Regions from separate parts of the Pseudomonas sp. 18173 genome, predicted to be linked through region 2. Evidence: riboswitches for the same ligand, from Rfam matches in the RefSeq annotation. Region 2 holds a riboswitch; the other holds the start of a gene.
The links. Region 2 has a riboswitch for cobalamin ahead of cobW (cobalamin biosynthesis protein CobW). Riboswitches for the same ligand answer to the same signal wherever they lie in the genome.
Positions count from the first base shown of each region.

Region 1: another riboswitch for cobalamin. It lies ahead of cobO (cob(I)yrinic acid a,c-diamide adenosyltransferase); the one in region 2 lies ahead of cobW (cobalamin biosynthesis protein CobW).

Region 1 is NZ_JBKFTN010000036.1:7,118-11,527, reverse strand. It holds gene ACLD1X_RS27235 (PQQ-dependent sugar dehydrogenase) at 1-775, opposite strand, end outside; gene ACLD1X_RS27230 (hypothetical protein) at 842-1,426, opposite strand; cobalamin riboswitch at 1,580-1,813, shown strand; gene cobO (cob(I)yrinic acid a,c-diamide adenosyltransferase) at 1,896-2,507, shown strand; gene ACLD1X_RS27220 (cobyrinate a,c-diamide synthase) at 2,518-3,855, shown strand; gene bluB (5,6-dimethylbenzimidazole synthase) at 3,852-4,410, shown strand, end outside.
Region 2 is NZ_JBKFTN010000020.1:55,314-59,723, forward strand. It holds gene cobN (cobaltochelatase subunit CobN) at 1-869, opposite strand, end outside; gene cobW (cobalamin biosynthesis protein CobW) at 873-1,943, opposite strand; cobalamin riboswitch at 2,047-2,259, opposite strand; cobalamin riboswitch at 2,455-2,679, shown strand; gene ACLD1X_RS21415 (CbtB domain-containing protein) at 2,802-2,993, shown strand; gene ACLD1X_RS21420 (CbtA family protein) at 3,005-3,712, shown strand; gene ACLD1X_RS21425 (cobalamin biosynthesis protein) at 3,709-4,122, shown strand; gene cobM (precorrin-4 C(11)-methyltransferase) at 4,208-4,410, shown strand, end outside.

The DNA.
Region 1 (4,410 bases), on a different contig from region 2:
GCAGGCCGGAGGCGAAGATCCGGTGCTGGCCGGTGGCGCGATCCACTTCCCAGATCGCCGCACGGCCTTCTTCCTTGTCCATGCCGTTTTCCGCAACATTGCTGTTGGAACCCACGGTGACGTAGAGCTTGCTGCCGTCCTTGCTGGCGATGACGTTTTTGGTCCAGTGGTGGTTCAGCGGGCCGCCCGGCAGGTCGATCACCTTGATCGGCGGTGACTGGATCTGCGTATCGCCACTTTCATAGTGAAAGCGCAGAAGGCGATCAGTGTCGGCCACGTACAGGTCATTGCCGACCAGCGTCATGCCGAAGGGTGAATTGAGGTTTTGCACAAACACCGTGCGGGTTTCCGCGATGCCATCGTGATCCTTGTCCCGCAGTAACGTGATGCGGTTCGGGCTGGGCACGGTAGACCCGGCACGCCCCATGACTTTCTTCATGACCCAGCCGCGGATGCCTTTACCGTCTTCGGGTTTGGGTGGTGCGGCGGTTTCCGCCACCAGCACATCGCCATTGGGCAGCACATAAAGCCAGCGCGGGTGATCCAGGTCTTCGGCAAAAGCGCTCACTTGAGTGCCCGTGGCGGCGACGGGTTTCGCACCCTGTGGCCAGCCAATGGCCGGGGCGATGTTCACGGTGGGGATCAGGGTTTTGTCCGGCTCCGGCAGGCGGGGCGAAGGACCGGTGCCGTCGGAGACTTGCAGGCGAGAGGTCTCGCCACAAGCGGCGAGCCCTCCGCAAAGCGCGATAACGAGAACGAGCGGGGGCGTGCGCATGCTGGTCTTCCCTATGAATGCCTTGTTCTATTCATAGAGAAGTATTGCGCTGCGATGGTTCAACCCTTAGCCGCGTGCTTCCTTGAACAGCACCGCAATGCCGGGGTGATAGTTGCCGGCTTCGTTGCGCAACTTGCGGTAGGCATAAGGGAAATACCAGGCCACCGCGCAGGTGTGTTCCTTTTGCAGGTCGTCGACCATGTCCTGGAGTTCTTCCGGCGTTGCGCCTTGCTGGGCTTTTTGCGGGGCGACGAACAGGCAGCCGAGTTTCAGGTCGCTGGCATGGCTCACTCGCTTCGCATCGCTGGCGACCTCGAGCAAGGCCTGGGTCAGGTTCAGGCTGTTGACCCGGGGCCAGCGCTGGCTGACCTGGATGTAGGCGCGGGTTTCGGGCGAGGCGAGGAACAGGTCGGCACGGCCGTTGCGGTCGCCTTCTTCGGTCTGTTTGCGGGTGGTCGTCTGTTGCAGCGTGACCATCTCGGCCATCCAGGCCGCGGCAGACAGCAGTCCGAGGTTGGCTTTTTCGTCGTGCCAGTACGGTGTGTCGCCATCGCCGCGGATGGCGTTATAGCGGTCGATGCATTCGAACCAGCGCTCGAGCACCGGGCGCAGGAATTCCAGGTTTGGATTGCTGATGATCATGCCTTGCATGGGCTCACCCTTGTTATTGTGTTGTGGGGTTGTGGCTCTTTGATATCACTGCTGCGAGCGTGGCACAAGATTGACGTCAGTTTATTGATCGTCGGCAGTTATTCGGCAGGTGGCCGCCCGGCTTTAATTGACGCTCCACCCCCAACCCTCTAACCTTCGCGGCTTGTTTCAGGTGCTCTGTGGCTTGGGTCGACAGAGTGAAACAGGGAAGCCGGTGAGTGAGTCCTTCCGTTAGTCGAAGGCCTGCAATTCCGGCGCTGCCCCCGCAACGGTAAATGAGTGAAAACTGTGTGTGATGCCACTGTGTCGATTCGATGCGGGAAGGCGCACAGTCCGGCCCCGCGGCCACTCATGAGCCCGGAGACCGGCCTGATTCATCCAGCGGCATCACGGTGGGCGATGCCAGGCTTGTTGCCTTCTTTTGCTGTGCCTGCCCGCCGTTATTCCTGCCTCAACGGAGAGCTCCCCCATGACTGATACCCCCGATCGTGATGAACGCCACCTGGCGCGCATGCAGCGCAAGAAAGCCGTGATCGACGAGCGCATCGCCAATTCCCCGAACGAGTGCGGCCTGTTGCTGGTGCTGACCGGTAACGGGAAAGGCAAGAGCAGTTCGGCCTTTGGCATGCTCGCCCGCGCTCTGGGGCATGGCATGCAATGCGGCGTGGTGCAGTTCATCAAGGGCCGCAACAGCACGGGCGAAGAGTTGTTTTTCCGACGCTTTCCCGAGCAGGTGCGTTTTCATGTGATGGGCGAAGGTTTCACCTGGGAAACCCAGGACCGTCAGCGCGACATCGCTGCTGCCGAAGCCGCCTGGGCGGTGTCGCAGCAACTGCTGCGCGACCCGTCTATCGGGCTGGTGGTGCTGGACGAGCTGAACATCGCCCTCAAGCATGGCTACCTCGACCTCGATCAGGTGCTCAGTGACTTGCAGTCCCGGCCACCGATGCAGCACGTGGTGGTCACCGGTCGTGCCGCCAAACCGGAAATGATCGAGATGGCTGACACCGTCACCGAAATGGGCGTGATCAAGCATGCCTTCCAGGCCGGGATCAAAGCGCAGAAAGGCGTCGAGCTGTGAGTCGCACTTTATGAATAGCCCTCGTCAATGCCCGGCGGTACTGATTGCCGCGCCAGCTTCCGGCCAGGGCAAGACCACCGTCACCGCGGCGCTGGCCCGATTGCACCGCAATCAGGGGCGCAAGGTCCGCGTGTTCAAGTGCGGCCCCGACTTTCTCGATCCGATGATCCTCGAGCGCGCCAGTGGTGCGCGGGTGTATCAACTGGACATGTGGATGGTCGGCGAACAGGAGAGTCGCCGGTTACTCTGGGAAGCCGCGGCCGAAGCCGACCTGATTCTGATCGAAGGGGTCATGGGGCTGTTCGACGGTACGCCGTCGAGCGCCGATCTGGCGCGGCATTTTGGTGTGCCGGTGCTCGGTGTGATCGATGGCACCGCCATGGCCCAGACCTTCGGCGCGTTGGCCCTGGGGCTGGCGCGCTATCAGCCGGACTTGCCGTTCGCCGGCGTGCTGGCCAACCGCGTCGGCACGCTGCGCCATGCACAGCTGCTCGAAGGCAGCCTGACTGAGGGGTTGCGCTGGTACGGCGCGCTGTCCCGGGAAACCGGAATCGAATTGCCGAGCCGGCATCTGGGGCTGGTTCAAGCCAGTGAGCTGAACGATCTCGACCTGCGTCTCGATGCGGCCGCCGATGCCCTGGCCAGCAGTTGCGAGGTCGCGCTGCCACCGGCAGTCGAGTTCGCCGCACCGGATGCCATTGCCGCCGAACCGCTGCTGGCCGGTGTGCGCATTGCCGTCGCCCGGGATGAAGCCTTTGCATTCACCTACGGCGCGAGCCTGGACTTGCTGCGGGCGATGGGCGCCGAGTTATCGTTCTTCTCACCGATCCGCGACCGAGCGTTGCCAGAGGCCGACAGCCTGTATCTGCCGGGTGGTTACCCGGAGCTGCACCATGTTGCGCTGGCGCAAAACACTGCGATGCTCGATGCGATCCGCGCCCACCACCAGGCAGGCAAACCGTTGCTCGCCGAGTGCGGCGGCATGCTTTATCTGCTCGATTCCCTGACCGATGTCGAGGGCACTCGCGCCGAACTGGTTGGTTTGCTGGCCGGTGATGCGGTGATGCAAAAGCGTCTGGCGGCGCTGGCGTTGCAAGCGGTGGACCTGCCGGAAGGTTCGCTGCGCGGGCACACCTATCACCATTCGCTGACCACCACTGAATTGACACCGATTGCCCGTGGCTTGAGCCCTAATGGCGGACGAGGGGCGGAAGCGGTTTATCGTGAGGGGCGGATGACCGCCTCTTATGTGCATTTCTATTTTCCATCCAATCCGTCGGCGATTGCCGCGCTGTTTGCGCCTGACCAAAACCCTGTGGGAGCGGGCTTGCCCGCGAAGAGGCCATGACGGATAACGCATTTTCCGAAGCCGAGCGCGCAGCGGTCTATCGCGCCATTGCCGAACGCCGTGACATGCGCCACTTCAGCGGCGGCACCGTCGAGCCTGAATTGCTCCGGCGCCTGCTCGAGGCCGCGCACCAGGCACCGAGTGTCGGCCTCATGCAGCCCTGGCGCTTCATCCGCATCAGCGATCGCGCCTTGCGCGGGCAAATCCAGGCGCTGGTGGAAGAAGAACGCATCCGCACCGCCGAAGCCCTCGGCGAGCGCAGCGATGAGTTCATGAAGCTCAAGGTCGAAGGCATCATCGATTGCGCCGAGGTACTGGTGGCCGCACTGATGGACGACCGCGAGCCGCATATCTTCGGCCGCCGCACCTTGCCGGAAATGGACATGGCCTCATTGTCCTGTGCCATCCAGAACCTGTGGCTGGCGTCACGCGCCGAAGGGCTGGGCATGGGCTGGGTGTCGCTGTTCGAACCCCAGGCACTGGCCGACCTGTTGCAGCTGCCGCCGGGCGCCAAACCACTGGCCGTGCTGTGCCTGGGACCGGTCAAGGAATTCT
Region 2 (4,410 bases):
GCCTGGATCACCGGGATATTGCGGCGGAACGGCCGCAGATGCGGTGCTTCCGGGCTGGACTGGGCGAAGCCGGTGGTGTTCAGAATCACCGAGGCGCAGGCCTCGTCGAGCCAGTCCTCGACCACGCAAAGGCAGCCGGGCTCTTTCAGGCTCGCCAGCGCAATCGGCAACGGATTCAACCCCGCCGCCCGCAATCGCTGGCAAAAAACATCAATGAAAGCGGTGTTCGCCGCCTGCAAATGCGAACGGTAAAACAGCACCGCCGCCACGGGTTGAGCGGCATGCCAGTCGGCCTGCCAGTCACTCAGTGCGGCAGAGTGTTTATGTGGATGGTAAATCGCCGTGCGTGGCAGGGTTTGCGGTTCGCCCCAGGTGTAGTCACGCGCCAGCCAGCGGTTGGCGAGGCAGCGGAAGAAATCCAGGGCGTTGCCCATGCCGCCCTGACGCAGGAACTGCCAGAGCCGGTCGCGATCCTCGGCGCCGACGGTGCTCAGATCGCTGAGTTCCGGGTCCGGGCGATCATCGCCCGGTACCAGAATGACCTGCACGCCACGCTGCGACAGCTCGACCAGACGCTCGATGCCGTAACGCCAATAGGCGATGCCACCGTGCAGTGAAATCAGGATCACCTTGGCGTGACGCAGGACTTCGTCGACGTACAAATCGACAGAAGCATGGTTCTGCACCTGCATCGGGTTGGCCAGGCGCACGCTCGGGTAATCGTCAGGCAGCTGTTGCGCCGCTTCGGCGAGCAGCGCCAGGCTGGAATCGCCGCTGCACAGAACCACCAGCTCGGCGGGGGTTTGTCCAAGGTCGGCGATGTTGTCGTCCGACACGAAACCGCCGGGCTGGGTCCTGAGCAGGTGCATGGCTTACACGCTGAGCGCGGCGCGCAGTTGCGCTTCGAGCACGGCGGCGTCCAGTTCCTGGCCGATCAGCACCAGGCGGGTGTTGCGCACTTCTTCTGCGCCCCACTGGCGGTCGAAGTGCTTGTCGAAACGCGTGCCCACGCCCTGGATCAGCAGGCGCATCGGTTTGTTCGGCACGGCGGCGAAACCTTTGACGCGCAGGATGCCGTGCTGGACCACCAGTTGGGTCAGCGCATCCATCAGCAGGCTTTCGTCGGCTTGCGGCAGTTCGATGGAGATCGAATCGAAGGCGTCGTGATCGTGGTCATCATGATCGTCGTCGCCATCGTGGTGATGGTCGTGGTGGCTGTGGCGGCTGTCGATGTGTTCTTCGGAGCCGGCACCCAGGCCGATCAGCACGTCCAATGGCAGGCGGCCGCTGCTGGCTTCGACGATTTTCACCGCTGGCGGCAATTCTTCGGCGACTTCCAGGCGCACGCGGGCCAGGTCTGCCGGGGCGATCAGGTCGGTCTTGTTGAGGATCACCAGGTCGGCGCTGGCCAGTTGGTCGGCGAACAGTTCGTGCAGCGGCGATTCGTGGTCCAGGTTCGGGTCGAGCTTGCGCTGGGCATCGACCTGGTCCGGGAACGCGGCGAAGGTGCCAGCGGCCACGGCCGGGCTGTCGACCATGGTGATCACTGCGTCAACGGTGCAGGCGCTGCGGATTTCCGGCCACTGGAAGGCTTGCACCAAAGGCTTTGGCAGGGCCAGGCCGGAGGTTTCGATGAGGATGTGGTCGAGATCGCCGCGACGGGCCACCAGTTCACGCATCACCGGGAAGAATTCTTCCTGGACGGTGCAGCACAGGCAGCCATTGGCCAGCTCATAGACACGGCCGTTGGCTTCCTCTTCGGTGCAACCGATCGAGCACTGCTTGAGGATTTCGCCATCAATGCCCAATTCACCGAATTCGTTGACGATCACCGCGATGCGGCGCCCCTGGGCGTTGTCGAGCATGTGCCGCAGCAGCGTGGTTTTACCCGAGCCGAGAAAGCCGGTAACGATGGTGACAGGGAGTTTGGCCAGTGTTTTCATCGGATGCCCTATGGCTAAGGTGGCGGGCATACGGGACGACGACCGGCAGCGCGCACGCGCATGCCTGAAGAGTTCGCCACCGGATCACCCCGCCCGGTTGAAAGTGAGAATCTGTGTCGAGGCAGGTCTCCTGGCTGACGGTGTGCCGGCCTTGAGCCTGGCATTCGCTGCGCCTTCCCGCCGGTCTCATGGATTGAGCCAGCAGTGGCGTGGCAACGAACATCACCGTTCACAGTTGCGGGGGCAGCCGCGGCATCGACCGCGTTCCCTTCTTAGCTTCGACAAACGCCGAAGAACCTCGAAAGCGCAAGGCTACGCATGGTATTGGGGCGGGTCAATGTTCACGTGACTTCTGCGGCGTGCCCTTCGCGAGCAAGCCCGCTCCCACATTTGATCGGGTTCTTTCAGGGGAAAAGGGTCAAGTGTGGGAGCGGGCTTGCTCGCGAAGGCGCGCGACTCGATATTCAAGTGCGACCCCCGCCAATTGACGTCCAACCCCTGCCCATGCTCTCCTACACGCCTTGTTACGGGTGCCCTTCACAGGGTGAAACGGGAAACCGGTGAATCATGTGCTTTACTTCAAAGCCATGTCAGTCCGGTGCTGCCCCCGCAACGGTAAGCGAGCGAAGCATCAGATCCACTGTGCCATCACGGCATGGGAAGGTGATGCTTGCAGGATCAGGCGATGCCTGTGCCCCTCGTGAGCCCGGAGACCGGCCCGCAACACAAAGTGACCAGAACGATCACTGAAACAACAAACCCGCGGTGGGCGGGCGCTGTTTGAAACGCTGCGCGGCCTGCCCGTGCAGGTTTTTGCATGCGCTCTCATTCCCCGCTGACAGACCAGAGGGAAACGCCATGTCGATCATCAGCAGCACCGGCCACACCACTACCAGCACCACTTCTACCCTGGCTCAACGTCTGGCCGCCGCCGTCTGCGCGTCGATCCTGGGCGCGTGCCTGGTGTATTTCGCCGGTTTCTCGCACATCGAAGCGGTACACAACGCCGCCCACGATACCCGTCACAGCTCCGCGTTCCCGTGCCATTGAGACCTGCCAATATGATCAAGCGTATTGCGCAAACCGCAGGTTTCACCGGGCTGCTGGCCGCCCTGTTGCTGACCTTGCTGCAAAGCTTCTGGGTCGCGCCCCTGATTCTGCAGGCCGAAACCTACGAAAAAGCCGAACCGGCCGCGGTTGAAATGCATGAACACGCCGACGGTGCGATGGCTGCCCACACTCACGACAGCGAAGCCTGGGAGCCGGAAGACGGCTGGCAGCGCGTGCTGTCGACCACCGGCGGCAATCTGGTGGTGGCTGTCGGTTTCGCCCTGATGCTGGCCGGCCTGTACACCTTGCGCGCGCCGACCAGAACCTCCCAGGGCCTGCTCTGGGGCCTGGCCGGTTATGCGACGTTCGTGCTCGCGCCAACCCTCGGCCTGCCACCTGAACTGCCCGGCACTGCCGCCGCCGACCTGGCACAACGGCAACTGTGGTGGGTCGGTACTGCCGCCTCCACCGCCGTCGGTATCGCCCTGATCGTCTTCAGCTGTCACTGGCTGATGAAAGTCCTCGGCGCGGCGATCATCGCCGTTCCCCATGTGCTTGGCGCACCGCAACCGGAAGTGCATTCGATGCTCGCTCCCGAGGCACTGGAAGCCCAGTTCAAAATCGCTTCGCAACTGACCAACGTGGCGTTCTGGCTGGCCCTTGGCCTGATCAGCGCCTGGTTGTTCCGTCGCAAAAGCGATGGTCAATACCACGCATGACGAATGCCGGCACAGCGCCGACCCTGGTGGTCGGCCTGGGCTGCCAGCGGGGCTGCCCCGTCAGCACGTTGCGCGCGCTGCTCGACCAGGCGTTGGCGGCGCATCAAATCCCGTTGCATGAAATCAAGGCCCTGGCCAGCATCGACCTGAAACGCAACGAACCGGCACTGATCGAGTTGGCGACGCAGCTTGGCCTGGAATTGATGTACTTCAGCAGTGAACAACTGGCGGTTTATGAGGCGCAACTCAGTCATCAATCGCAAATAGCGTTTGAACGCACCGGTTGCTACGGCGTGGCGGAAAGCGCCGCACTGGCCCTGGCGGAACAACTGGCCCAGGCCCCGGCAAAACTGCTGATTCCACGACAAAAATATGCCCAGGCAACACTGGCATTGGCCGGCGCCGCCTGAAATCCCCGATAATCCCCGCCATCGATCATGAACATTCTTCATCTGAAGCCCTGTTCAGCCCCTTTTTTTCCCACAGGAAGCGACGATGACCGTCTACTTTATTGGCGCAGGTCCCGGCGACCCCGAACTGATTACCGTCAAGGGCCAGCGCCTGATTCGCAGCTGCCCGGTGATCATTTATGCCGGCTCCCTGGTACCTGCCGCCGTGCTGGAAGGTCATTGTGCCGAACAGGTGGTCAACAGCGCCGAACTGCACCTGGAACAGATCATCGACCTGATCAGGACCGC